Regions from separate parts of the Pseudomonas sp. R5-89-07 genome, predicted to be linked through region 2. Evidence: riboswitches for the same ligand, from Rfam matches in the RefSeq annotation. Region 2 holds a riboswitch; each other region holds the start of a gene.

Region 1 (10,450 bases), 1.2 Mb from region 2:
GCGCGGGACATCGCCAACCAACTGGAAACCGGTGGGATATTCGTCAACGCGTTCAGCGTCTCCGACCCTCGGGTGGCGTTTGGTGGCATTAAGAAAAGCGGGTTCGGACGCGAACTGTCGCACTTCGGCGTGCGCGAATTCTGCAATGCGCAGACGGTGTGGTTCGACCGTAAATAAACAGCCCTGGCGTCAACACACATCAAATGTGGGAGAGGGCTTGCCCCCTCCCACATTTGGATCCAGACAGCCCTGAAGGGCCGTATCAACAGCGGATATGCCGGCGCACGCACTGCACCAGCCCATCCAACGCCTGCGGCTTCACCGGCGCCAGGACGCACACCGTGTGTTCACGCTCGCCTTCGGTCACGGTGAGCGTGTAATGCACCTGGCCCGGATTGCCGGAGGGCTGGGTACTTTGCGGCAACTGGAAAAACTTCGATTCCTCGACCAACTGCCGAAGCTCTTGCTGATCCTGCTCGGGCAGTGCATCAAGCTCCACGCTGCGAGGCTGGGCCAGGCCCGGAAAGAACGCCGGGCCGCCGTTTTCCTTGATCGAGATTCGCATCGCTGTTCCTCACCGCCCTGGCGGATTGTCAGACGTTGATACCCACCGCTTTCCAACCTTCCTTCACGGCCTTCTGCTCATCCTTGTTCGCGCCATACAGACGCCCGGCAACATCGTACGTGATACGTGCAAAACGCAGAAACCCCGAGTTCGGCCGCAACCTGGCATCGCGCAACGCGTCATACCAGATGCGCCCCGCGCGCTCCCAGGCAAAGCCGCCGATCCGGGTGGCGACTTGATAGAACGCATGGTTGGGAATGCCGGAGTTGATATGCACGCCGCCATTGTCGTCATAGGTCTGCACAAAGTCATCCATGTGCCCCGGCTGAGGGTCCTTGCCCAGCAACTTGTCGTCAAACGCGGTGCCGGGCGCCTTCATCGAGCGCAGCGCGGTGCCTTTGATCTTTTTCGTAAACAGCCCCTTGCCGATCAGCCAGTCGGCGTCTTCAGCTTTCTGCTGCAATGCATATTGCTTGATCAATGAGCCGAACACGTCCGACAGCGATTCGTTCAACGCACCGGACTGGTTGAAGTACATCAGCTTGGCTTCATCCTCGGTGACCCCGTGGGCCAGTTCATGGCCTATCACGTCGAGCGCTACGGTGAAACGGTTGAACAGCTGCTGGTCGCCATCGCCAAAGACCATCTGGGTCGAATTCCAGAACGCATTGTTGTAGTCCTGGCCGAAGTGCACGGTGGCATCCAGGGCCATGCCGGCATCGTCGATGGAATTGCGGTCGAAGACCTGGTCGAAAAAGTCGAAGGTCGCGCCCAGGCCGTCATAGGCCTCGTCCACCGCAGCATCACCGCTGGCCGGTTGCCCTTCGCCGCGGATCAGCTTGCCCGGCAGGCTGTCGGTGTTTTCGGCGCTGTAGATCGAGCGCTGTTTCTCGGCGCCGGCCGCTAGCGCCATGCGCGCCGGGCCTTTGGCGGGTACGGCGACCATGCGCAACGAGCGGAACGTGCTGTCCTTGGCGCGCGTGCGCAGCGCGACCTCCCGTTGCGCTTTATCGCCGTGGCGCGCGATCTGGTCGAGCATGTACGGCGGGATCAGGCAGAAAATCGGATTACGCGGTTGGCGAACACACATAAGCTGGCTCCTTTTTGGCGTGTGGTGAACGGCCGGTTAACGAGTTCAGGATAGACCCGAGTCTGCCGCCTGGGCCAAATTGTCATGAAATCATGTTGCAGTCGTGTTTATCCGATACCCATGAGGAATACCCAATGCCCACACGCAACGTCAAAATCGACCTGGCCTACCGCCCAAGGCTGGCTGACCTTCGGCCCTTGATCACGCCCACGCGCTCCCTGCTGGAAGCCAGGGCCACGGCGCCACGCGTCACCGCAGCCAAGGACCTGCAAGACCGCCGCGGCTACGCCGAGGATTTTCTCGGCAGCTTCGGGGTGCCCTGGCCCACGCTGGACCCGGCCCAGGCAAGCGACGCCCAGCCCGGGCGCCTGGACTACACGCACTTTTCCATCAGCATGTCGCGCTCCCGACGGCTGGCCCTGTGTGTCGGCGTCAACATCGACGGCGCAAAACACGTGGATATCGTGCGCAGCAACGACACTTGGGCCTACGATGGTCGCCTGCCCATCGACGCCCAGGTGGGCGAAGACCTTTACGCCGGCAATGGCCTCGACCGTGGCCACCTGGTGCGGCGCCAGGACCCCAACTGGGGCGACGACGCGAACACCGCCAATGGCGACACGTTCCACTTCACCAACTGCTCGCCGCAGATGAGCGGCTTCAACCAGAAGACCTGGCTGGAACTGGAAGACTACATTCTCGACAACAACCAGCGCTGGAAAGCCCGCGCCAGCGTATTTACCGGCCCGGTGTTCGCCGACGACGACCGCCTGTACCGTGGCGTGAAAATCCCCAAGGCGTTCTGGAAAGTCGTGGCCTACCTCAGCGACGACGGCAAACCCTCGGCCAGCGCCTACATGATCGACCAGAGCCGCGAACTGGGCCAACTGGACCTGGTGTTCGGCCCGCTCAGGACCTACCAGCGCAGCGTGATCCAGATCGAACAGTTGACCGGCATCCACTTCGGCAACCTCGCCGACTACGACGGCTTCAGCAACGAAGAGCGCGCCACGGGAACGCGCATCGAAGCGCTGATCCGCGAGCCTGGGGATATCCGCCTGTGACCGGTGTCACTTCGACCTCCCTCTCAAGGGCCGAATCAACTACCATAGCGCCGCCGGTTCCCCCACGGGACTAATAGGGAATTCGAAACGCCGCCCGCGACGTCAATCGAAACTGCCCCCGCAACTGTAGGTGCCGAGCCTGCTCCCCACTGCCACTGGACATTGTCCGGGAAGGCCGGAGCATGGCGACGACGCATCAGTCAGGAGACCTGCCGGCCCAGTGACTGACTAACCGGCGGGGTGTCCGGGAAGGCCATCCTTGCCCTGCCCGGCCGGCAGCGCTCGTGGGTGTTTTTCCGTACCGTACCTCCCCTGCTTCACCTACGGTTCAAACGGAGATTGCCCCATGCTGCCACGCATTACGGCCCTGATCATCGGCCTGGGTTGCTGTGCCCTGGCCCAAGCGGCGCCTACCCACTTCCCGCTGACGCTGGAAAACTGCGGCAACCCCATCACGTTTCAGCAAGCGCCAGCGCGCAGCGTGACCATTGGCCAGGCCGCCACCGAGATGCTGTATGCGTTGGGCGTAGGCGATAAAGTGGTCGGCACCTCGCTGTGGTTCAACGATGTTTTGCCGCAGTACAAGGCGCAGAACGACAACGTCGAGCGCCTGGCCAATAACGAACCGAGCTTCGAAGCGGTGATCGCCAAGCGCCCGCAACTGGTGGCCGCCGAGCTGGAATGGGTGGTCGGCCCCCAAGGCGTAGTGGGCACCCGCGAACAGTTTCACGAGCTGAACATCCCCACTTACCTGCTACCTTCGGACTGCGAAGCCAAGGACAATCGGGTGGGCGCCGACGGCACGCGACTGGAAGCGTTCCGTATCGAGACTATCTACAAGAGCCTCAGCCAACTGGCCGAGATCTTCGACGTGCAAGCTCGCGGCCAGCAGCTTACCGACCAACTCAAGGCGCGCCTGGCCACATCCATTGCCACCGCGCAGCGCAAAGGTTTGAAGCAGGCCAGCGCACTGGTGTGGTTTTCCAGCGCAGAAATGGCCAGCGACCCGTACGTGGCGGGCCACAAAGGCGTTCCCGAACTCATGCTGCAAACCCTCGGTCTGCGCAACGTGGTGCAGTCCGATGAAGAATGGCCTGCCGTCGGCTGGGAAACCATCGCCAAGGCCAACCCCACCTTTCTGGTGATCGCGCGCATGGACCGCCGCCGCTATCCCGCCGACGACCATGAAAAGAAACTGGCCTTCCTGCGCAGCGATCCGGTGACCCGCAACATGGACGCGGTAAAGCACAACCGCATCATCATCCTCGATGCCCTGGCGCTGCAGGCCAGCCTGCGCACCTTCGATGGCCTTGAACAACTGTCTGCCGCCATCGACGGCTACGACCTGCCGCAATGATACGGACCCTGCTCGCCCTCACGCTGCTGTTGGTCGCCCTGCTTGCCGGTGTGGCCATCGGCGAAACCGCCATCTCGCCGCAGGTGGTGCTGCAGGTGCTCGCCAACAAACTCTGGGCGGCCGGCTACGCACTCGACCCCATCGATGAAGGCGTGGTGTGGAACTACCGCCTGACCCGCGCCCTGGTCGCCGGCGCCTGTGGTGCGGGCCTGGCGACCTGTGGGGTGATCCTGCAATCATTGCTGCGCAACCCGTTGGCCGACCCTTACCTGCTGGGCATCAGCGCCGGCGCTTCGACCGGTGCGGTGCTGATTGCGTTGATCGGCGTGGGCGGCGGTTTGATTTCGTTGTCGGCCGGCGCATTCGTCGGTGCCATGGCCGCGTTCGCGCTGGTGATTCTGTTGGCGCGGGCCAGCGGCTCGTCCAGCGGCACCGGGCAGATCATCCTCGCCGGCATCGCCGGCTCGCAGCTGTTCAATGCGCTCACCGCGTTCCTGATCACCAAATCCGCCAGCTCCGAACAGGCGCGCGGCATCATGTTCTGGCTGTTGGGCAACCTCAGCGGCGTGCGTTGGCCATCGGTGTGGCTGGCGGTGCCGGTGGCGCTCGCGGGGCTGGTGGTGTGTTTGTGGCATCGGCGTGCACTGGATGCGTTTACCTTCGGCACCGATTCGGCGGCCTCCCTCGGCATCCCGGTGCGGCGCGTGCAGTTTGTCCTGGTGGGCTGCGCGGCGGTGGTGACGGCGGTGATGGTGTCGATTGTCGGCTCTATCGGGTTTGTCGGGCTGGTGATCCCCCATGCCGCACGCTTGATACTCGGCACCGCGCACTCGCGTTTGTTGCCCGCCAGCGCCCTGGGCGGCGCGTTGTTTCTGATCGCCGCCGATGTGCTGTCGCGCACCCTGATCAAAGGCCAGGTGATTCCAGTGGGCGTGGTCACCGCACTGGTGGGTGCGCCAGTATTTGCGCTGATCCTGATTGGCCGGAGAAACGCGCGATGAATGTATTGAGTTGCAGCGGGCTGGGCTTCAGGGTGCGTGAGGCGCAGCTGTTGCGCGACATTAACCTGCAGGTCGCGTCGGGTGAAACCCTGGGCATCGTCGGCCCGAATGGGTCGGGCAAGTCGACCTTGCTCAAGTTGCTCGCGGGGTTGCGTACACCGGCCAACGGCGAGGTACGCCTGGGCGATCAGCGTTTAGGCGACTTGTCCCGCCGCACTATCGCGCAGCAAATGGCCGTGGTGGAGCAACAGGCCGATACCGACGACGCCATCCGCGTGTTCGATGCCGTTGCCCTGGGCCGTACGCCATGGCTGTCGGCGCTGAGCCCATGGTCGAGCGAAGATGACGCCATCGTACGCCAGGCCCTGCACGACGTGGACGCCACCCACCTGAGCCACCGCGCCTGGCGCAGCCTCTCCGGCGGCGAACGCCAGCGCGTGCATATCGCCCGCGCATTGGCGCAGCGGCCGCAGATTCTGCTGCTGGACGAGCCGACCAACCACTTGGATATCCAGCACCAACTGACGATTCTCAAAGGCGTGCAAGCGCTACCGGTTACCACTCTGATTGCCTTGCACGATCTCAACCAGGCGCTGACCTGTGATCGCCTGGCCGTGCTGGATCGTGGGCGATTGGTGGCGCTGGGCACGCCACTGCAGGTACTGACACCGGAGCGGTTACAAGAGACATTCGGCGTGCAGGGGCATTACCTGACAGATCCATTCGACGGTGCGCAGATTCTGCGCCTGCGTTCAACCTGAGCCCGAAGGCGTCGAAGGTTGCGAGAGCGCACCAGGGTGTTGCAGACGCGCCGTTATCCACCCACGGCTGTACACCAATACGCGGTCTGCCATCGCCACGGGAAAATGAATGAACCCATGAGCCGATTCGGGCAACAGATGCGCTTCAACGTTTGCCCAGCGCTCGGCGATCAGCAGCGTGTCGTCCTTGAGCGGGTCAAGCTCGCCTACGAACATCAGCGCCGGTGGCATGCCTGCAAAGTCCCCATACAAGGGTGATAACGGCGGCTGGCGACGCTCTTCATCGGTGATCCCCGGTGTGAGCAAGCGCAGCGCCGTTACCATGCCCGGACCATCCAGCAACAGGGTCTGCGGCCCGGCAGTGCGCACGCTCGGCGTCCCGGTCAGGTCATAAACGCCGTAGTACAACACCGCGCCACTGACGCGCTTGAGCAACGGCGGCCACTGCTTGAGCGCCAGCAACGTCGCCGCCGCCAGGTGCCCACCGGCCGACTCACCGACAAAAACCACCGGCAAATCGGCAAACTCGGGGCAGTCCTCCAGGAGCCAGCGCGCGGCAGCCAGGCAGTCTTCCAGCAGCCCTTCCACCGGCGTGTTGACGGCCAGCCGATAGTCCACCGACACCACCGCCACGTCGCACGCGCGTACCATGCCCAGGTTGAGGTCGTCATTCATCTGCGCATTGCCGATCACCCAGCCGCCGCCGTGGATGTCCAGCACCACGCCTTTGGGCGTACCGGCCGGCCGCAGGATGCGCACCGGCACGGAGCCGACCAGCCGGCGCTCCACCACCGGCGCCTTCTTGAACCGTTGGCCCGTGCGCAGCAGCGCCTGGATCAGCCGCGGCGTGACGCGGTTGCGCACCTTGAAGCGGGGCATCCACGCCAGCGTTTGATTGAAGCGGCGCATCTGCGCCAGCTCGGGCTCGCTGGCGGGCCAGTGTTGGTAAGCCATCAGCGATTGTTACGCAGGATCGAGAAATTCAACGCCGCCGCCACACACAGCCAGGCCAGGTACGGGAACAGGATCAAGCCGGTGATCAGGTCCAAACGCACCGCGAGCACCACCATCGCCGCCACGGTCAGCCACAGCAGCACAATGATCACCATCCCCGCGAGCAAGCGATGCGCGCCGAAGAACACCGGCGTCCACAGCGTATTCAACGCAATCTGCGCCGCCCACAGTGCCAACACCGTTTCACTGCCGGGGATCAGGCTCAAGCGGTAACCGGCCCAGGCCAACAGCAGATAGATGATCGTCCACGCCACCGGGAACAACCAATTGGGCGGAGTGAAGCCGGGCTTGACCAGGGATTCGTACCAGGCGCCGGGTTTGAAAATCACACCAGTACTGGCGGCGGCGGCGCAGGCGAGCAGGAAAATGAAGAAGGTCATGATCGGTCCTTGAGGTCGAGTGGGTGGAAAGCAACGCTCTGCTTTCAATGACTCAAACTAGCGCAGATAAATTCAATGTACGCCCCAAAAATGACAGGCAGGCCGTCGCTTCCCCACGTCATGAAGCCAAAACCACTGCGGCGCCCATAGGGGACTGGCTGTGTCAGCGGGATCGTGATTTTTCAGGGCCATCGAGACGAGCGCAGATCTGAACAGCAACACCGTTCAACTGTGGGAGCTGTCGAGCCCCGGCGAGGCTGCGATGGCGGCGGTACAGTCAACATCTTCATTGCCTGACCCACCGCTTTCGCAGCCTCGCTAAAGCTCGACAGCTCCCACAGGAATTGGCTGTGTCAGCGCGAATCTCGGTTCGCAGGGCCATCAAGACGAGCGCAGATCCAAACAGCAACACCGTTCAAATGTGGGAGCTGTCGAGCCCCGCCGAGGCTGCGATGGCGGCGATACAGTCAACATCTTCATTGCCTGACCCACCGCTTTCGCAGCCTCGCTAAAGCTCGACAGCTCCCACAGGGGATCGGCGGTGTCAGCGCGAATCTCGGTTCGCAGGGCCATCAAGACGAGCGCAGATCCGAACAGCAACGCCGCTCAAATGTAGGAGCTGTCGAGCCCCGGCGAGGCTGCGATGGCGGCGGTACAGTCAACATCTTCATTGCCTGACCCACCGCTTTCGCAGCCTCGCTAAAGCTCGACAGCTCCCACAGGAATTGGCTGTGTCAGCGCGAATCTCGGTTCGCAGGGCCATCAAGACGAGCGCAGATCCGAACAGCAACGCCGCTCAAATGTAGGAGCTGTCGAGCCCCGGCGAGGCTGCGATGGCGGCGGCACAGTCAACATCTTCATTGCCTGACACACCGCTTTCGCAGCCTCGCTAAAGCTCGACAGCTCCCACAGGAATTGGCTGTGTCAGCGCGAATCTCGGTTCGCAGGGCCATCAAGACGAGCGCAGATCCGAACAGCAACGCCGCTCAAATGTAGGAGCTGTCGAGCCCCGGCGAGGCTGCGATGGCGGCGGCACAGTCAACATCTTCATTGCCTGACACACCGCTTTCGCAGCCTCGCTAAAGCTCGACAGCTCCCACAGGGGATCGGCGGTGTCAGCGGGATCTTGGTTTACAGAGCCATCGAGGCGAGCGCAGGTCTCACCCGCAACGCACTCAAATGTAGGAGCTGTCGAGCCCCGGCGAGGCTGCGATGGCGGCGGTACAGTCAACATCTTCATTGCCTGACCCACCGCTTTCGCAGCCTCGCTAAAGCTCGACAGCTCCCACAGGGGATCGGCGGTGTCAGCGGGATCTCGGTTTACAGAGCCATCGAGGCGAGCGCAGGTCTCACCCGCAACGCACTCAAATATAGGAGCTGTCGAGCCCCGGCGAGGCTGCGATGGCGGCGGCACGGTCAACATCTTCATTGCCTGACACACCGCTTTCGCAGCCTCGCCGGGGCTCGACAGCTCCCACAGGGGATCGGCGGTGTCGGCGGGATCTCGGTTTGCAGGGCCATCGTGACAGGCCCAGCTCTAGACAGCCCTCGGCGGGTTATTCGGCTGTTCCCGGTTGCACAATCCTGAGCCAACGCCAGCGTGCCTGATAACTGCGGGCCTTGTGCAAAAACAGCTCCGGCTCCGCATGCTCAGGATTAATGCGCAGCACGCCCTGCTCCACGTCTGCCAACCCGTACGGCGCATACACCTCCCCCGTGGCAATGTCCAAGGCGATGCACGTGCCCGCTACCAGATAACGGTCCACCCCTTGCCTGGCCGAATGCAACTGAGGGTATGGCCGGCCAAACCGCTGTCCATACCAGAGGTGAACCCGAGCCTGGTTCTTGACCTCCACGTTGACGCCCAGGTCCTGGAACAATTGCTCGGCCCTACGAATCACCGCATCCTCAGCCTCGTAGGACAAATCCTTGTCGAAGTAAAAAACGTCGTAGTCCTTCACCCCTTCATCAACCGGGCGATTCGCCTGATGATTCCACACCGCCTGAAACAGACAGCCCGCCGTGAGCAGGCACTGCTCTACCCCGAGCGAAGGCAAGCGTGCGGTAATCTCAGCGTTGATAGGGTTGGTCATGGCCAGTTCGAGTAAGGCGTCGACGGTCAAGGTCATGGGAATTCCTGGGGATCAGCTCTAAGCGCCTCGACTCTACCGCAGATCAGCCGCGGCGAAACTGAAGTTCATTCCGACTCGCCTCAACCCCAGTGCTTGACGACCCGCCGATGACAATCGGCCGGGGTCAACACCTTGCCCGCCCTGGAACGTACGGCGATGGTTTCTACCGGCTCCGACAATTCATTGTCGAGCAGCACCGAGTAGCTCTCTCCTTTTTTGAATAAGTAGCGCTCCCCCCACTGGCGCATGCTGATGACGATGGGAAACACCGCGCGCCCCATCTCAGTCAGTACATATTCTTTATAGGCGCTGCCGTCGGATGCCGGCTGAATGGTAAACACGCCCAACTCGACGAGCATTTTGAGCTTGACCGTGAGGATGTTCTTGGCGAGACCAAGACGTTTCTGAAATTCACTGAAGCGGCGAACGTCGTCAAACGCGTCGCGGATGATCATTAATACCCAGCGATCTCCAATTGCTTCGAGCGTGCGGGCGACCGGGCATTCGCTCTGCGCCAGTAATTGCTGTCTGGCCATGGGTCTCCTGGAGGCGAGTCAGTAGGAAGCGAGAAAAGTTCTAACCTCAGACGAAAATGTTTTACAAATTTGGTTGCATTTAACAACCTCATTGGATAAAAATCAACGAATCGGTTTCCTTTCAAAACCACATATTCCAAGGATGGAGTGATGCCTTTCAAGTCTCATGCCCCGGTAAAGATGGACATCGAAGCCGAAAAAACCAGCGGTGGGCACATGCAAGCCCCCCAAACCCGGGACACCTCCAGGCTCAGTCGCTATCAGACTTTTCTTTTTGCAATCACCTGCGCCATGGCGGTCGCAAACGTCTACTTCGCCCAGCCTTTGCTGGAATCGATGGCCGCCAGCCTGTCGGTTTCGCCGGGCACGATTGGTGTCGTAGTCACGGCGACACAAGCCGGTTATGCCGTCGGATTGTTGTTCATCGTTCCGCTGGGTGATTTGCTCAATCGCAAGAAACTTATCCTTACACAAATGCTGCTGTCGGCTCTGGCCCTGTGCGCAGTTGGCCTGGCGCAGGATTGGGGCATGCTGCTCGGCGCGATGGTGC
Region 2 (7,659 bases):
AGCAGGCCCTTGGCATCGCTCAACGCCTGGTGCTTCCGAGTGGAAGCCGAGGCGTCGACGATCACCAGCCACAGTTCATGGGCCGACCGGCTGCGCAGGTGCCACAGCAAATCCTCACGGCGCTGCGGCCTGCCACCGAGCAAGGTGCCCGGCCAGTTGATCTGGCCCGATTGCGCACTGCGCGCCTTGCCTTGCCTGCCGCTGTCCAAGCGCCCCGCCTGGGGCCGAGCATCCGCCCCCGCGTCAGGTCGGGGGCGAATGCCTAGGGCTTTTTTGGCCAGGCAGGCACATCGCGACGAGCACCGGTGGGCAGCGCCGGTGCCGGCATATCGCCCCATTGGCCCTGGCCGGGCGAGGTATCCGAGGGTTTGGGCGCCTGCCCCTGATCGGGCGCGCTGGTCGCAGGGGGCTGCTCCTGGCGGCGGTGACGCAGGGCAAATTCGGCGACCGCGTCGATATCTTCCTCGGCGATGGCGCTGGCACCGCGCCAGGCCGCATGGGCCCTGGCGCCGCGCAGCCACACCAGGTCGGCGCGCATGCCGTCCACGCCTGCGGCAAAGCAACGCTGGGTGATCTGCGCCAAGGCGGCGTCATCCAACTCGATACTGCCCAGCCGCGCACGGGCCTGGGTGCAGCGTTCGCGCAACGCCGCTTGGGGCTCGGCCCACTGCTGGCAAAAAGCGGCGGGGTTTGTGTCGAAGTCCAGGCGACGGCGGATGATCTGCCCGCGCTCGGTCGGCAACGTCTGCCCGCTCAGCGCCACGTTGAACCCAAAGCGGTCGAGCAACTGCGGACGCAACTCACCCTCCTCCGGGTTCATCGTGCCGATCAGCACAAACCGCGCCGAATGCCGATGGGAGATGCCGTCACGCTCGATCAGGTTGGTGCCGCTGGCGGCCACGTCCAGCAACAAATCGACCAGATGGTCGGGCAGCAGATTGACTTCATCAACATACAACACGCCGCCATCGGCCTTGGCCAGCACGCCAGGGGAAAACTGCGCGCGGCCCTCGCCGAGCGCGGCGTCCAGGTCCAGGGTGCCGACCAATCGCTCCTCGGTAGCGCCCAGGGGCAAGGTGACGAACTGCCCACTGGCGAGCAGGTCCGCCAGGCCACGGGCCAGGGTCGACTTGGCCATGCCACGCGGCCCTTCGATCAATACGCCGCCGATTCTGGGATCGATTGCGGTCAGGCACAGCGCCAGTTTCAGCTCGTCGGCACCGACCACAGCGGCCAGCGGGAAATGAGGAATATCGGTCATCAGCTGTCTTCTTCTATATCCAGCAACAGGTTTTCCAACGCTTCGCGGTAGGCACCCGGCTCTTGCCACATGCCGCGCTGCTGGGCTTCGAGCATGCGCTCGGTCATGTCGCGCAGGGCATCGGGGTTGTGCTGCTGCACAAAGGCGCGGGTGTCCGGGTCGAGCAGGTAGGCGTCGGCGAGCAAAGCGTACTGGTGATCATCGATCAGCGCGGTGGTGGCATCGAAAGCGAACAGGTTGTCCACGGTCGCGGCCATCTCAAACGCGCCTTTGTAGCCGTGACGCTTCACGCCTTCGATCCACTTCGGGTTGGCCGCACGGGAACGGATCACCCGATTGAGCTCTTCCTTCAAGGTGCGGATTTTCGGCAGGTCCGGCTGGCTGTGATCGCCATGGTAACTGGCGGCCTTGGCGCCGCTCAGGGTTTCCACGGCGGCGAGCATGCCGCCCTGGAATTGGTAGTAATCATTGGAGTCGAGCACATCGTGTTCGCGGTTGTCCTGGTTCTGCAGCACCGCCTGCACCTGGCTCAGCCGCTGGGCGAACTGCTCGCGGGCAGCGGTGCCTTCATCAGCGCCGCCATAGGCGTAGCCGCCCCAGTTCAGATAGACCTCGGCCAGGTCCTCGCGGCTTTGCCACAGGCGACCGTCAATCGCACCCTGCACGCCCGCGCCATAGGCTCCCGGCTTGGCCCCGAAAATACGCCAACCGGCTTGTTTCGCCGCGGCCTCTTCGTCCAGGCCCGATGCGCACAACGCTTCGCGCTCACTGCGCACCTTGGCGGCCAGCGGGTTCATGTCATCCGGCTCGTCCAACGCCGCCACTGCCTGCACCGCCGCATCGAACAGGCGGATCAGGTTGGCGAACGCATCGCGGAAGAAGCCGGACACGCGCAAGGTTACGTCTACGCGTGGACGATCCAGCAGGCTGATCGGCAGAATCTCGAAGTCATCCACGCGCTGGCTGCCCGTGGCCCACACCGGGCGCACGCCCATCAGCGCCATGGCCTGGGCGATATCGTCGCCCCCGGTGCGCATGGTGGCCGTGCCCCACACCGATAGGCCCAACTGGCGCAAGTGGTCGCCGTGGTCCTGCAGATGCCGCTCAAGTATCAGGTTGGCCGACTGGAAACCGATGCGCCAGGCGGTGGTGGTGGGCAGGTTACGCACGTCCACCGTGAAAAAGTTGCGCCCCGTGGGCAGCACATCCAGGCGACCGCGACTCGGCGCACCGCTGGGGCCGGCCGGCACAAAGCGCCCGCTCAAGGCATCCAGCAGGCCGTGCATTTCGGCCGGGCCGCAGGCATCCAGACGCGGCGCCACGACCATGCGCAGGCTTTCGACCACGGCCTTCACGTCCTCCCAGCCGGGTTCTTCCAACTGTTCCAGCGGCCCTTCCAGGGCCTGCTCGATCAAACGCGCCGCGTAGAGCTCCAGGCGCTCGCGGGTGTCCCCGGCGGTGCGCCACGACTGCGCATCGAGGTTGCGCAACACTTCGGGCCGACGCCCGGTCCACGGTTCGGCGAGCGCGCAGTCCAGGGGGTCGAAACCCAGCTCGAACGCCTTGGCCAATACCCGCAACAGGCTCGATTGCGCGCCACGGCCATCGCCACGGGGGATGCGCAGCAAGGCCAGCAAGGTGTCGATACGCAAGCGCCCCGCCGGCGACTCGCCAAAAATGTGCAGGCCGTCGCGGATTTGGGATTCCTTCAGGTCACACAGGTAAGTGTCCAGGCGCGGCAACCAGATGTCGGCATCGGCATCGCCGTCCAGCTCAAGCTCCTGGTCGATCTGCGTTTCGCGCACCAGTTTGAGAATGTCTTTCTGCAGTTCGAGCGCGCGGCGCGGGTCGAGCAATTGCGCTTCGTAGTATTCGTCGGCCAGCAGCTCCAGGTTGCGCAGCGGGCCATAGGTTTCGGCGCGGGTCAGGGGCGGCATCAAGTGGTCGATGATCACCGCCTGGGTGCGACGCTTGGCCTGGGCGCCCTCGCCCGGGTCGTTGACGATAAAGGGGTAGATATTCGGCAGCGGCCCGAGCAGCGCATCCGGCCAGCAGTTTTCCGACAGGCCCACGCCCTTGCCCGGCAGCCATTCGAGGTTGCCGTGCTTGCCCACGTGGATCAGCGCATGGGCGCCGTAGGTATGCCGCAGCCAGAAGTAGAACGCCAGATAGCCATGGGGCGGCACCAGGTCGGGGTCGTGATACACCGCACTCGGGTCGACCTGATAGCCGCGCGCAGGCTGGATACCGATGAAGGTCTCGCCCAGGCGCAGGCCGGCGATCATCAGGCGGCCGTCGCGGCACATGGGGTCCTGCTGCGGCGTGCCCCAACGCTCGAGCACCGCCTGGCGATTGGTTTCAGGCAGGCGCTGGAAGATGGCGTGATAGTCGTCCAGGCCCAGGCTCTGATGGCAGGGGCGCTGGTCGAGGCTGTCCAGGTCATTGGTGACGCCGCCCAGCAATGCGTGGATCAAGGCCGTGCCGCTGTCCGGCAAGGTGGCGGGCACGGGATACCCTTCAGCCTGCAACGCGCGCAGGATATTCAGCGCCGCCGCCGGCGTGTCCAGGCCCACGCCATTGCCGATACGGCCATCGCGGGTGGGGTAATTGGCCAGGATCAAGCCAACGCGTTTGTGCGCATTCGGCACCCGCGCCAGCTCGACCCAGCGGCGCGCCAGTTCGGCGACAAAATCCATGCGCTCGGGCACGGCGCGGTAGCACACTACGTCCGACTGGCTGCGCTCACTGCGCCAGGCCAGGTCCTTGAAGCTGATCGGCCGGCTGATGATGCGCCCGTCCAGTTCCGGCAAGGCAATGTGCATCGCCAGGTCGCGGGGGCCCAGGCCTTGTGCGCTGGCCTCCCAGCCGGGCTGGTTGTCTTGGGCGCAGATCGCCTGGATCACCGGGATGTTGCGGCGAAACGGGCGCAGATGCGGCGCTTCGGGGCTGGACTGGGCAAAGCCGGTGGTGTTGAGGATCACCGCTGCCTGCACTTGATCCAACAGGTCCTCGACCACCGTCAGGCAGCCTGGCTCCTTCAAACTGGCCACCGCTATCGGCAACGGGTTGAGGCCGGCCGCCTGCAAGCGCTGGCAGAATACGTCGATAAACCCGGTATTGGCCGCCTGCAAATGCGAGCGGTAGAACAGCACTGCCGCCACCGGGCAATCGGCGCGCCAATCGGCCTGCCAATCTGCAAGATGGGCGTTGGCGGTATGCGGGTGATAGATCGAGGTGCGCGGCAGACTTTGCGGCTCAGCCCAGGCATAGTCGCGCCCCAGATAGCCGCTGGCCAGGCAGCGATAGAAATCCAGCGCATTACCCAGGCCACCTTGGCGCAGGAACTGCCACAGCCGGTCACGCTCGGGCGCCGCCACGGTGCTCAAGCCGCTGAGTTCCGGGTCCGGGCGATCATCCCCAGGCACGAGGATGAGCGTCACGCCACGCTCGGCCAATGCCTGCAGGCGCTCGATGCCGTAGCGCCAGTAGCCGATGCCGCCATGCAGCGAAATCAGGATTACCTTGGCATGGCGCAGCACCTCGTCGACGTACAGGTCGACTGAAGCATGGTTCTGCACTTGCATCGGGTTGGCCAGGCGAAAACTGGGGTAATCCTCGGGCAACTGCCGCGCGGCCTCGGCAAGCAGCGCCAGGCTGGAGTCACCGCTGCACAGGACCACCAGCTCGGCCGGGGTTTGTCCAAGGTCGGCGATGTTGTCGTCCGCGACGAAGCCGCCGGGCTGGGTCCTGAGCAGGTGCATGAATCAGGCGCTGAGGGCGGCGCGCAGCTGCGCTTCAAGGCCTGCCGCGTCAAGCGCCTGGCCGATCAGCACCAGGCGCGTGGTGCGAGCCTCATCGGCGCCCCAGGCGCGGTCGAAATGCTTGTCGAAACGCGTGCCCACGCCCTGGATCAGCAGGCGCATCGGTTTGCCCGCAATGGCGGCGAAGCCTTTGATACGCAGGATGCCGTGCTGCACCACCAGTTGCGTCAGGGCGTCGAGCAGCAGGGCTTCGTCGGCTTGAGGCAGGTCGATGGAGATGGAGTCGAACGCGTCGTGGTCGTGATCGTCCTCCCCGTCGTGGTGGTGATCGTGATGGCTGTGGCGGGCGTCGATATGCTCCTCGGAGCCGGCGCCCAAACCGATCAGCACATCCAGTGGCACACGGCCGCTGCTGGCTTCGATGACTTTCACCGCGGGCGGCAACTCCTCGGCCACTTCCAGGCGCACGCGGGCCAGGTCTTCGGCGCTGATCAGGTCCGCCTTGTTGAGGATCACCAGGTCGGCGCTGGCCAGTTGGTCGGCGAACAGCTCGTGCAGCGGCGATTCATGGTCCAGGTTCGGGTCGAGCTTGCGCTGGGCGTCGACCTGGTCCGGGAACGCGGCGAAGGTGCCGGCGGCCACGGCCGGGCTGTCGACCACGGTAATCACCGCGTCGACGGTGCAAGCATTGCGGATTTCCGGCCATTGAAAGGCCTGGACCAGCGGCTTGGGCAGGGCCAGGCCCGAGGTTTCGATGAGGATGTGGTCAAGGTCGCCACGGCGGGCCACCAGTTCGCGCATCACCGGGAAAAACTCTTCCTGCACGGTGCAGCACAGGCAGCCGTTGGCCAACTCATACACGCGACCATTGGCTTCTTCTTCGGTACAGCCGATGGAGCACTGCTTGAGGATTTCACCGTCGATGCCCAGCTCGCCGAATTCATTGACGATCACCGCAATGCGACGGCCCTGGGCGTTGTCGAGCATATGGCGCAGCAACGTGGTTTTGCCCGAGCCGAGGAAACCGGTAACGATGGTGACAGGGAGTTTGGCCAGTGTTTTCATCGGATGCCCTTTGGGGCGGGCATACGGGACGATAGGCCCTGCGACGGCGCGCAGCAGCAGGTTTCGTCACCGGATCACCCCGCCCGGTTGAATTGAAAAAACGTTTGCGAGGCAGGTCTCCTGGCTTGGGGCTTGCGGGTCTTGCGACCGGCGCTGGCTGCGCCTTCCCGCCGTATCGGCAGTGGCGTGGCAGTCAGTTGAACCCTTCACAGTTGCGGGGGCAGCCGCGGCTTGAACCGCGTTCCCTTCTTAGCTTCGACCTGGGCCGAAGAACCTCGAGCGAGCAAGGCTACGCAGTGCATGGCCGGCGGTCAATGTCCCATCCCTGGGATGAAGGCGTCACGTGAAGTGATAGCTGACAGGCACATCGCCAATTATGTCGCCAAAGCCTATCGGCCCGCGGCTTTCGAGGAAAAAATCAATCTCGCCATTGCCGGTCAGGTCGAGTACTACCCATGACTCGTCCTTTTGCGGGTCGTAGCCCACGCCCACCTCGCCTGCGCGCCCAGTGAACTGGTTGATGAATATCAGCGAGCGGATGTCATGTTTGCGCAGCAACGGGGAAATATCGATTTTGTCCTGGCCACTGACAAAATCCATCAGTTGGTCCGGGGCGTATAACGTCGCGTCAGCGGCATCGTCATATACGAACGTATCGCTGCCCGCGCCACCTCGCATGTGGTCCGCACCGGCGCCGCCTTTGAGGCGGTTGTCGGCGTCATTTCCGATCAGTACGTCATGGCCTGAACCACCGATGGCATTTTCCAGGGTGACGCCGTTGGCGATGGAAACGTTGCCCTTCAGCCCTCCGACGTCGGAAAAGGATCCGGCGCGCAGGTTGATCACCTGGTTTTGATGATATCCGGAGAAGTCCAACGTATCGTTGCCGCCACCATCCCAGACGCAGAATACGGCGCCGTCGCGAGACGAATTCAAGGACAGATCGTCTCGCTGGGTATTGGAATTGAACCCGTAGGTGGTGTCGGTGTTACGGGTCTGGTGGTTGGCGCCATAGACCCGCTGAGACCAGGCGATATCGGCCATCAATGGCGAGGAGGCATATTGCCCCTTGAAGTCCTGATGAGTATGGCTCTCGTCAAAATAGCTCATGACCGAATAAGCCCGACTGTCTTGTGCATAAGTGGCATGCTCGGGGTAGGTGACAGGCCCACGAGTCGTATCATAATCACCTGTATGTGCGGCCCCCAGGGTGTGCCCGATCTCGTGAGTGAGCGTGTGCCGACCGAAGCCGTTGACCGTCGGCACGCGGTTATCCGCATAGCTAGGGTTTACACGTACCCGCCCTTGACGATGTGAGAACAGCCCATCCGCGACTGCCGGCGTCTTGTCATTGACAAACCGTAACCGGCCTTCGGACTCAACGGCCTCCTCTTCGAAAGTGACCCTCGCAACATCCGCCCAAGCCTGCATTGAGCGGCGTGCCTGGTCTTTTTGTGTTTCATTGAACTTGCTTTCATTTCTTGCGATTTCATTAAACGTATAAGAGAGCCGCACCTTGTGATCGCCATTATGGTCCTCCAACCGGCGCCCCCGACGATCAATCTGGCGAGC
Region 3 (10,450 bases), 1.5 Mb from region 2:
GTCGGCCCGCTGACCGCCCATGGCCCGACCTGGTCGGCGAGCAATTTGAGCAGCTTGCGTTCGGCCAGCACAAAGCCCAGGCGCACGCCGGCCAGGCCGAAGAACTTGCCGAACGAGCGCAACACGATCAAGCCGATCTGATGAGTGTGGCTGGCCAGGCTCAGGTGCGGGGTGACGTCCATGAAGGCTTCGTCCACCACAAGCCAGCCGCCACGCTGGGCCAGCCGCGCGTGCCAGTCAAGCAGGCGCTCCGGGGCCAGGCTCAAGCCGGTGGGGTTGTTGGGGTTGACCACCACCAGCACGTCGAGGCCGTCGAGAAAGAAGTCGACTTCCTGCTCCTGTACTTCGCGCACCACATAACCGGCGCGACGCCAGGCTTCGGCGTGTTCGGCGTAGCACGGCGACAGCACCCCGACCTTGCCGGAACGGCGCAGCCGCGGCAGTAACTGGATGGCGGACTGAGAACCTGGCACCGGCAACACCTGAGCGGCGCCATAGTAGTCGGCGGCCGCTTTTTCCAGGCCATCATCGGCTTCGGGCAAGCGGGCCCAGGCGCGCAAGGGAATCTCAGGGATCGGCCATGGCCAGGGCGCCAGGCCACTGGACAAATCCAGCCAATCGGCTTCGGCGATCCCGTATTCAATTGCCGCCTTGCGCAAGCGTCCACCGTGTTCAAGCATAAAATTGCGCCCCCGCGCACAGGATCAGCAGCCACAGCCAGACGCCGCGTTGCACCAGTTGCCAGCCTCGGTCGATGGCGTCAGCGTCGGCCGGCGGACCTTCGCCCAGCGGTGGACGCTGGTGCAGCTCGCCGTGATAAATCGCCGCGCCGCCCAGTTCGACGCCCAACGCACCGGCGCCAGCGGCCATTACCGGGCCAGCGTTGGGGCTGTCCCAGGTCGGGCCCTGGCTGCGCCAGCATTTGAGCGCCAGGCGCGTCTTGCCCAGCAACGCGTAGGTCAAAGCCACCAGGCGCGCAGGAATATAATTGAGCCCATCGTCGATCTTCGCCGCCGCCCAGCCGAAGCGTTCAAAGCGCTCGTTGCGATAGCCCCACATGGCGTCAAGGGTGTTGCTCAGGCGATAGAGCACCACCCCCGGCACGCCAGCGACCACGAACCAGAACAACGCGGCGAACACGGCGTCGCTGCCGTTTTCCAGCACTGACTCGGTGGCGGCGCGGGCCACTTCGGTGCGGTCCAGCTCGCTGGTCTGGCGGCTGACCAGATAACTCACGCGCTTGCGCGCTTCGTCCAGATCATCACTGCGCAAGGCTTGGGCGACCGGGATCACATGCTCTCCCAGGCTGCGCATGCCCAAGGCGCAGTACAACGCCAGGATCTCCAGCACCCAGCCGATGTAAGGGGCCCAGGACAATGCGGTCGCCAGCAGGGTCAGCGGCACCACCGCGATAAACCACGCGGTCACGCCATGGCTGCGCCAGCCACGGCCGCCGGTATTGAAACGCTGCTCGATGCGCCCGGCAAAATTGCCGAACGCCACCAGCGGATGCCAGCGCCTGGGTTCGCCCAGCAGCGCATCCAGCGCGACTGCGGCGACACACAGCAAGGCCACACTCATTGACTCACTCCCCACAGGTTTTCATACAGCATGTCGCTCAATGGCCGAGGTTCGGTCCAGCCTTCAAGCTGCAACATCGGTGCCGGATAGAACTCGGCGACCGGCCCCAGGCACAGCACCGCCAGGGGCTTGGCGCCGGCCGGCAACCCCAGCAGGTCGGCCAGGGCCTGGGGCTCGAACAATGAGACCCAGCCCATGCCCAACCCCTCGACGCGGGCTGCCAGCCACAGGTTCTGGATCGCACAGGACAAGGAAGCCATGTCCATTTCCGGCAAGGTGCGACGACCGAAGATATGCCGCTCGCGGTCGTCCATCAGGGCTGCCACCAGCACTTCGGCGCAGTCGTGGATGCCTTCGACCTTGAGCTTCATGAACTCATCGGAGCGTTCGCCCAGGGCTTGGGCAGTGCGAATGCGCTCTTGCTCCACCAGTTGTTGAATCTGGCCCCTTAACTGGCGGTCACTGATGCGGATAAAGCGCCACGGCTGCATCAAGCCGACACTGGGCGCCTGGTGGGCGGCCTGGAGCAGGCGCTGCAATAATTCAGGCGCGACGGTGCCGCCGCTGAAGTGGCGCATGTCGCGGCGTTCGGCGATGGCGCGGTAGACGGCGTCGCGGTCGGCCTGGGGGAAGGCGTTGTCGGTCATGGCGTCATCGGGGGCAAGCCCCCTCCCACAGGGGAATGCATTCCAAGGGTGGGAGGGGGCTTGCCCCCGATGACGGTGTCGGGGCCCGGCGCAAACAGTGCAGCTACCGCAACCGGACTGGACGGAAAGTAAAAGTGCACGTAGGAAGCGGTCATTCGCCCTTGCCGATAAACCGCCTCGGCGCCGCGTCCGCCATTGGGGCTCAGGCCACGGGCGATCGGCTGGCATTCGGTGCTGGTGAGGGAATGGTGGTAGGTATGCCCGCGCAACGTACCCTCGGGCAGCTCAACACTTTGCAGCGCCAGCGCCGCCAGTTTCTTTTGCATCACCGCATCGCCCTGCAACAGGCCCAGCAGTTCGGCGCGGTTGCCGTCGACATCAGTGAGCGAGTCCAGCAGATACAGCATGCCGCCACATTCGGCGAGCAAGGGCTTGCCGGCCGCATGGTGAGCGCGGATGGCGTCGAGCATCGGTGTGTTTTCCGACAGCGCCAGGTGATGCAGCTCCGGGTAACCGCCAGGCAAATAGAGGCTGTCGGCTTCAGGCAATGCGCCGTCATGGATCGGCGAAAAGAAACTCAACTCGGCACCCATCGCGCGCAACAGGTCAAGACTGGCACCGTAGGTGAATGCAAAGGCTTCGTCACGGGCCACAGCAATGCGTACCCCGGCGAGCAACGGCTCGGCGACGATCACTTGCGGCGCGGCAAACGTCACCGGCGGCGGCAAGGCAACTTCGCAACTGCTGCCCAACGCCTCGGCGGCGGCGTCCAGACGCACGTCGAGGTCATTCAGTTCGCTGGCCTGCACCAGGCCCAAGTGACGGCTGGGCAATTCGATGCCGGTTTCACGCGAAAGCGCGCCGTACCAGCGCAAGCCTTCGGTCAGGCTGCCTTCGAGCAACTGCGCGTGGCGCAAGGTACCGACACGGTTGGCGAGCACGCCGGCGAATGGCAAGTCCGGCTGGTAGCGCGCCAGCCCCAGCGCGAGCGCGCCAAAGGTTTGCGCCATGGCCGTGCCGTCGATCACCCCCAGCACCGGCACACCGAAGTGGCGCGCCAGGTCGGCGCTGGACGGCGTGCCGTCGAACAGGCCCATCACGCCCTCGATCAGAATCAGGTCGGCCTCCCCCGCCGCTTCCCACAACAAACGTCGACTTTCCTGCTCGCCGACCATCCACATGTCCAATTGATACACCGGCGCACCGCTGGCGCGTTCGTGAATCATCGGGTCGAGGAAGTCCGGCCCGCATTTGAATACGCGCACCTTGCGCCCCAGGTTACGGTGCAGGCGCGCCAACGCGGCGGTGACGGTGGTTTTGCCCTGGCCGGACGCCGGTGCGGCGATCAATACGGCCGGGCAATGACGGGGCTGATTCAAAGTTCGACGCCTTTCTGAGCCTTGATACCGGCCTGGAACGCGTGCTTGAGCATGCCCATTTCAGTGACGGTATCGCCCATTTCGATCAGCTCGGGCTTGGCGCCACGGCCGGTGACCACCACGTGCTGCATCGGCGGCCGCGCTTGCAGGTCACTGAGCACCTGGTCCAGATCGAGGTAGCCGTGCTTGAGGGCGATGTTCAATTCGTCCAGCACCACCAGGCCAATGGCAGGGTCATTGAGCATCGCCCGGGATACCGCCCAGGCCGCTTCGGCGGCGGCGATATCGCGCTGGCGATCCTGGGTTTCCCAGGTGAAGCCTTCGCCCATCACGTGGAAGCGAACCTGCTCGGGGAAACGTCGGAAAAACAACTCTTCCCCCGTACTGTGGCGGCCCTTGATGAACTGCACCACGCCGCACTGCATGCCATGCCCCATGGCCCTGGCCAACATGCCGAAGGCCGAGCTGCTTTTGCCCTTGCCATTGCCGGTCAGCACCAGCAGCAAACCGCACTCATTGGGCGAATTGGCGATGCGTTCGTCAATCACGGCTTTTTTGCGCAGCATGCGCGCCAGGTGGCGCTCGTCGCGGTCGGGGGTATCGGTCATGGCAGCTCTCCGTTGGGGCTGGACAAAAACGGCGGGCAGGAAAAAAGAAAAACAGACAGCCAAGCATCGCCCACCGTGATGCTGTTGAATGTTTCAGGCCGGTCTCCGGGCTCATGAGTGGCGCTAAGGCCGGCGCTGCGCCTTCCCATATCGTGTGGATACAGTGGCAGAAGGCAGCGTCTTGACTCATTTACCGTTGCGGGGGCAGCGCCGGAATTGCGGCGGCACTGTGTACAAGTGCGCTCACTCACCGGCTTCCCTGTTTCACTCTGTTGACGCATACGCCACAGAGCACCTGGAACAAGCCGCGAAGGTTAGTGGGTTGGGGGTGGAGCGTCAATTAAAGCTGGCCCTGTACTTGAACCATCAAGGTGATGTGCTTCTCTACCCTTACAGGTATTCAGGAGAACACCATGCACAAAACCAGACTCGCCCTACTGATCATGCTGGCCGGCACGCTCGCCGCCTGCGGAGAAAGCTCGACCCTGCAGGTGGTCGACGGCACCGGGCCCTCGCCCACGCTGCCGGAACCGAACAAGACGCTGATCCCCACCGTGAATATCGCACCGGCGGTCGGCTGGCCGGACGGCGCCAGGCCAACGGCCGCTGGCGGCACCCAAGTGGCTGCGTTCGCCGAGGGTCTGGACCATCCGCGCTGGCTCTATGTATTGCCCAACGGCGATATCCTGGTGGCCGAGACCAACGCACCGCCCAAGCCGGATGACAGCAAGGGCGTGCGCGGCTGGGTGATGGAGAAGGTCATGGGCCGCGCGGGGGCCGGTGTGCCGAGCCCGAACCGCATCACCCTGCTGCGCGACGCCGACCACGACGGCGTCGCCGAAACGCGCACGGTGTTCCTGGAAAACCTCAACTCGCCGTTCGGCATGGCCCTGGTCGGCAACGACCTGTACGTGGCGGATTCGGACAAGCTGCTGCGCTTCCCTTACCAGCCTGGCGAAACCGCGATCAAGGTGGCAGGCACCAAGGTCGTCGATTTACCAGGTGGCAGCCTCAACCATCACTGGACCAAAAACGTGATCGCCAGCCGCGATGGCAGCAAGCTGTATGTCAGCGTCGGCTCCAACAGCAACGTCGGCGAGAACGGCCTTAAAGCCGAAGAAGGCCGGGCGGCGATCTGGGAAGTCGACCGCGCCACGGGCCAGCATCGTATTTTCGCCTCTGGCCTGCGCAACCCCAATGGCATGGCGTGGGAACCGCAGAGCGGCAAATTGTGGACGGCGGTAAACGAGCGCGATGAAATTGGCAGCGACCTGGTGCCGGACTACATCACCTCGGTCAAGGATGGCGCATTCTACGGCTGGCCTTTCAGCTACTACGGGCAACATGTGGATGTGCGCGTCAACCCGCAGAACGCGGAGCTGGTCGCCAAGGCCATTGCGCCGGATTATGCGGTGGGCCCTCATACCGCCTCACTGGGGCTGACATTCGCCCAGGGCAACAAACTCCCGGCGCAGTTCAGCAACGGCGCGTTCATCGGTCAGCATGGTTCGTGGAATCGCAAGCCGCACAGTGGCTACAAAGTGATCTTCGTGCCGTTCGAGGGTGGACAGCCTAAAGGTCTGCCTGTGGATGTGCTGACCGGGTTCCTCGACAAGGATGAGAACGCCATGGGCCGGCCGGTGGGCGTGGTGATCGATCAGCAAGGCGCTTTGCTGGTGGCTGATGATGTGGGGAATAAGGTGTGGCGGGTGTCTGCTGCCAAGTAGACCCTCTCATGCACACCACAAAGCAATGTGGGAGGGGGCTTGCCCCCGATAGCAGTGTGTCGGCCACTGGAGATAGTGACTGATACACCGCCATCGGGGGCAAGCCCCCTCCCACATTTGGTTTGGTGTTTTGTTCAGGGATTTCGCGCCAGGTTTGCCGGCAACACCCGCTTGGCGCTCAGGTAGGCATTCTGCCAATACGCCTTTGACAGGGTATCCAGCTTCACCGTACCGCCGGTCTGCGGAGCGTGCACAAAACGGCCTTCGCCCACGTAGATGCCCGCGTGGCTGACCTGCGAACCGCCACCGGTGGCAAAGAACAACAGGTCACCGGTTTGCAGGTTTTGTTCGCTCACGTCCTGGGCGCGCATCACGATCAGCTCGCGGGTGGTACGTGGCAAGGAGATACCCGCCGCATCGCGGTAGACAAAGCCAATCAGGCCGCTGCAATCAAACCCAGAGTCCGGTGTATTGCCGCCCCAACGATAAGGCGTGCCCACCAGGCCCAGCGCGCGGAACAGTACGTCTTCGGCGGCGGGCGAGAAATTCTGGGTGGAATAATTGAACACCGGCTTAGGCTTGGCTGCGACGGGCGCGGGCGGCGGTGGACGGCTTGCGCAGGCGCTGAGGAGCGCGGCGCAAACAAGCAGAATGAGGCGGGCCGAGGTCGACATGGGCAGAACAATCCTGATCTGGATGCGGCTTTCGCTGCCGAACGCTGAAAACCAGAACGCGCAAGCAAAGCTCGCGCGAACGGATTACAACAATATCCAGGGATTCTAGCGCTTACACGTCAAACTTCAAGTATCACTTTAACTTTACTTACTGGCGGTAACCGTCGACGGGGCCATGGCGAGTGCGCGCTTGGCTTCGATGAAGGTTTTGCTCCAGTAGCTGTCGCCCAGATTATCGACCCGCACACCACCACTGCGACGGCTGCTGGAGTGGATAAACTGGTTATCGCCCAGGTAGATACCGGCGTGGCTGACACGACCGCGACCGGCCGTACTAAAGAAAAGCAGATCACCGGGCTTGAGGTTGTTGCGCGCGACCAACGGTGCTTTCACGTTGATCATTTCGCGGGTGGAGCGCGGCAGATTCATGCCAGCTTCTTCACGAAACAGGTAGCCGATAAAACCGCTGCAGTCGAAACCGGCTTCGGAAGTACCGCCGAAACGGTAACGGGTACCGATCAGGGACATGCCGCGTTCGAGAATGCTGTCGGCCAGAACAGGCAGCTGATAAGGCTTGCTGCCGGAGAAATCGGCCAATTCTTTTTCGGTTGCCAGCTCTTCTTCATAAACAGAAGCAGACTGTGCAGCGACGAATTTAGCCTGATTTTGAACCTGTGGTTTTTGCTGTTCTGCCACCTGCTGAGGGTGGGAGGCGCAACCAAACAACAGGGTAACGAGTGCGAGAGGCACGAGGGGTGCGAAGCGATTTAGCATGGGCACGACCGTGGCTGATGTGTAAAGAAGGCGAGACTATGCCCTCTATCACATCGATTTGCAAATTCAATCGAGTTCTTTGTGACTTCTCGTTTGGACTATGCCATCTAAGCCCTTAATCCCTGATACGCGCCTTTTGCGTGGCCAAAACGGTCAAAACGCAGGTTTTCTGGCGCCTGGAATTTGCCGAGGCCTTGAAATACAAGGGCTGGCTACCAGCCGAGGGTTTCCTTGAGGAAGGGAATGGTGAGCTTGCGCTGGGCCTGCAACGAGGCCTGATCGAGCTGTTCGAGCAAATCGAACAGTGCGCTCATGCTGCGCGTGCCCCGGGTGAGGATGAAGTGGCCGACTTCGTCGGTCAGGTGCAGGCCGCGACGCGAGGCGCGCAGTTGCAGGGCGCGTAATTTGTCTTCGTCGGACAACGGGCGCATCTGGAAGATCAGCGCCAGCGTCAGGCGCGACTTGAGGTCGGCCAGCTTTACCGGCAGCTCGCGCGGCGACGTCGACGCGGCGATCAACAGGCGCCGACCACTGTCGCGCAGGCGGTTGAACAGATGAAACAGTGCCTCTTCCCAATCCGCCTTGCCGGCAATGGCCTGCAGATCATCCAGACACACCAGTTCGTACTGTTCGAGGTTGTCGAAGATGCCGACACCGTGGTCCATCAGCTCAGCCAGGGGCAGGTAGACCGCCGGCTCGCCCATTTGCTCGAAGCGCAGGCACGCGGCCTGCAGCAAGTGGGTACGCCCTACGCCATGTTTGCCCCACAGATAGATCAGGCTTTCAGTCCACCCGGCGTCGGCTTCGCAGAGGCGCTCGACATAGCCGAGTGCAGCGGCATTGGCGCCTGGGTAGTAATTGATAAAGGTAGCGTCGTCACGCAGACGCACACCTAGGGGCAGCTGAATCGGTTTCATGCTGACTGAACGGCTCCCATCGAACCGTGAGTGGCCTCTGTGTAAAGTTTGCAAAGTCTATACTCGTGGCGCCGGGCGCACAATGCAGCAGACCACAAGCAAAATCAAAGGTTTGCGTTAACTTGCTGGTTTTACGTAAATTGTTTGACGCACCCGCCGCCATAAACAACAAACCCGGCCATGAGCCGGGTTTGTGTTATCGCAATTACAGATCGGGGTCTTCAACCCCCGTGTACACATCCGAATCCTTGTACACGTCGTGCACATGCCGCACCAGCACCATGATCACCGCCGCCACCGGCAGCGCCAGCAAGATGCCGGTAAAGCCGAACAACTCGCCGCCCGCCAGGATCGCAAAGATCACCGCCACGGGATGCAGGCCAATGCGGTCTCCCACCAGCAGCGGCGTCAGCACCATGCCTTCGAGCGCCTGGCCGACCATGAACACCGCGACAATCCCCAGCATCGGGTACAGGTCGCCGCCGAACTGGAACAGCCCCGCCACCAGCGCCGCACCGATGCCGATCACGAAACCCATGTAGGGCACGATCGCAGCCAGGCCGGCGATCAGGCCGATCAACAGGCCCAGCTCCAGGCCGATCGCCATCAAGCCGGCGGCGTAGATAATGCCTAGCGCCAGCATCACCAGCAATTGCCCGCGCACGAACGCCCCGAGCACCTCATGACATTCGCCCGCCAGGGACACGATACGTTCCTCGCGGTCGCGCGGCAGCAGGCTGCGGATCTTGGCTACCATGATGTCCCAGTCACGCAGCAAGTAGAACGCCACCACCGGGATCAGTACCAGGTTGGTCAACCAGCCGATCAGTGCCAGGCTGGAAGCAGTGGCCTGGCTGAGCACCACACCGACGATATCGGTGGTCTTGTCCATGTGCTCGCTGATCGCCGCCTTGACCTTGTCGAACTTCCAGAACCCGTCCGACAGCCCCAGCTTGGCCTGGGCCCACGGCATGGCCGTGTGCTGCAACCAATCGAGCATCTGTGGCGCCAGTTCGTACAGCCGATACAGCTGCTTGGCCAGCATCGGCACCAGCACCAGCACCAGCGCGGTGATGATCAACGTGAACAAGGCAAACACCGCGACCACACCCAAGGTTCGCGACAAGCCCGCTTTCTCCAGGCGATCCACCACAGGATCGAACAGATAGGCGAGCAGCAACGCAACCAGGAACGGCGTCAGGATCGAATGCAGCAAGAACACAAAAACGCACAGCAGGACAATCCCGCCAAGCCACACCCAACGACGCGTATCCGCCATAAACCACTTCCTCTGTTATTTGCTGGCCGCTTCTATATAGAAGGAAGGCCACTTACCAACGAAAACGTAACTGCGCCTGAGGCTCAGGCGCCGCGGCCGGTTGTGCACCTTCGGCCTGCGGTGGCTGGGCAGGAGCTTCACCGGCCGGCACTTCCTGCAACTTGGCCAGGCTCAACTGGGTGCGCAACTGATCGGCGCTGCCATTGACGCGATACACAATGCGACTGCCATCGACCCGCTGTGGCTGGCCACCAAAGGGCTCCAGCAGACGACCCAGCACGGCGTAGCGTTCCAGGGTCATGCCTTGTACCTCAAGCAGCTGTTCGGCGCTGACCCCCGGCTTGACCGCAAAGCGCGGTGCCAGCTTTTGGCTGACCGCGAGCAGCACGGCATCGGCAACCGCGCCAGTGTCAGCGCCCTGGACGCTGCCCTGCTCGGTTTTATCGCCCAGCCACAGGCGCCATTTGGCCTGCCACTGGTTGCCTTCCTGGCGCGCATGAACCGCCAGCAACGCATCGGCGCCGTAGCGCTCGGAGGCGGCGCGCAGCGGCGTGGCGTCGGCACTTTCCAGGTTCGGCGCGGTGGCCACCACCTGCTCGTCCAGATCCCCCAGCGGCAGGCGCAGCGGCAAGCCTCGGTGCTGGGCCGCCCGGCGCAGTGTTTGAGCCACCGCCTGGCCGTCGCCGACCAGGCTGCTGCCTTCGGTAGAGTCGTTCAGCCACCAGCCCAGGATCGAAGGTCGATTGCTGCCCCAGATCGCCAACCCGGCGTCACGCAAGGCGCGATCGGTGCTGACCGGGTCGAAATCCACTTGCAGGCTTTCCGGTGGGCCGGCGTCGTAGCCGTATTGGCTGATAATTTGTT

The links. A riboswitch is a leader RNA that binds a small molecule or an ion and turns the genes downstream of it on or off. The one in region 2 is predicted to bind cobalamin.
Region 1: another riboswitch for cobalamin. It lies ahead of C4J94_RS18025 (ABC transporter substrate-binding protein); the one in region 2 lies ahead of cobW (cobalamin biosynthesis protein CobW).
Region 3: another riboswitch for cobalamin. It lies ahead of cobO (cob(I)yrinic acid a,c-diamide adenosyltransferase); the one in region 2 lies ahead of cobW (cobalamin biosynthesis protein CobW).

The regions. Positions count from the first base shown of each region.
Region 1 is NZ_CP027727.1:3,942,765-3,953,214, forward strand. Features, by position in the region: gene C4J94_RS18005 (aldehyde dehydrogenase family protein) at 1-177, shown strand, start outside; gene C4J94_RS18010 (protealysin inhibitor emfourin) at 263-565, opposite strand; gene C4J94_RS18015 (M4 family metallopeptidase) at 594-1,655, opposite strand; gene C4J94_RS18020 (DNA/RNA non-specific endonuclease) at 1,790-2,719, shown strand; cobalamin riboswitch at 2,757-2,951, shown strand; gene C4J94_RS18025 (ABC transporter substrate-binding protein) at 3,066-4,076, shown strand; gene C4J94_RS18030 (iron ABC transporter permease) at 4,073-5,077, shown strand; gene C4J94_RS18035 (ABC transporter ATP-binding protein) at 5,074-5,838, shown strand; gene C4J94_RS18040 (alpha/beta hydrolase) at 5,830-6,792, opposite strand; gene C4J94_RS18045 (TspO/MBR family protein) at 6,792-7,232, opposite strand; gene C4J94_RS18050 (nucleotidyltransferase family protein) at 8,789-9,361, opposite strand; gene C4J94_RS18055 (helix-turn-helix domain-containing protein) at 9,445-9,900, opposite strand; gene C4J94_RS18060 (MFS transporter) at 10,051-10,450, shown strand, end outside.
Region 2 is NZ_CP027727.1:2,728,976-2,736,634, reverse strand. Features, by position in the region: gene C4J94_RS12455 (VWA domain-containing protein) at 1-209, opposite strand, end outside; gene C4J94_RS12450 (ATP-binding protein) at 263-1,261, opposite strand; gene cobN (cobaltochelatase subunit CobN) at 1,261-5,022, opposite strand; gene cobW (cobalamin biosynthesis protein CobW) at 5,026-6,087, opposite strand; cobalamin riboswitch at 6,180-6,380, opposite strand; gene C4J94_RS12435 (M10 family metallopeptidase C-terminal domain-containing protein) at 6,427-7,659, opposite strand, start outside.
Region 3 is NZ_CP027727.1:4,253,973-4,264,422, forward strand. Features, by position in the region: gene cobD (threonine-phosphate decarboxylase CobD) at 1-680, opposite strand, end outside; gene cbiB (adenosylcobinamide-phosphate synthase CbiB) at 673-1,581, opposite strand; gene bluB (5,6-dimethylbenzimidazole synthase) at 1,578-2,228, opposite strand; gene C4J94_RS19365 (cobyrinate a,c-diamide synthase) at 2,225-3,607, opposite strand; gene cobO (cob(I)yrinic acid a,c-diamide adenosyltransferase) at 3,604-4,215, opposite strand; cobalamin riboswitch at 4,294-4,529, opposite strand; gene C4J94_RS19375 (sorbosone dehydrogenase family protein) at 4,629-5,942, shown strand; gene C4J94_RS19380 (C40 family peptidase) at 6,077-6,616, opposite strand; gene C4J94_RS19385 (C40 family peptidase) at 6,761-7,390, opposite strand; gene hda (DnaA regulatory inactivator Hda) at 7,603-8,307, opposite strand; gene C4J94_RS19395 (AI-2E family transporter) at 8,513-9,586, opposite strand; gene C4J94_RS19400 (DUF2066 domain-containing protein) at 9,639-10,450, opposite strand, start outside.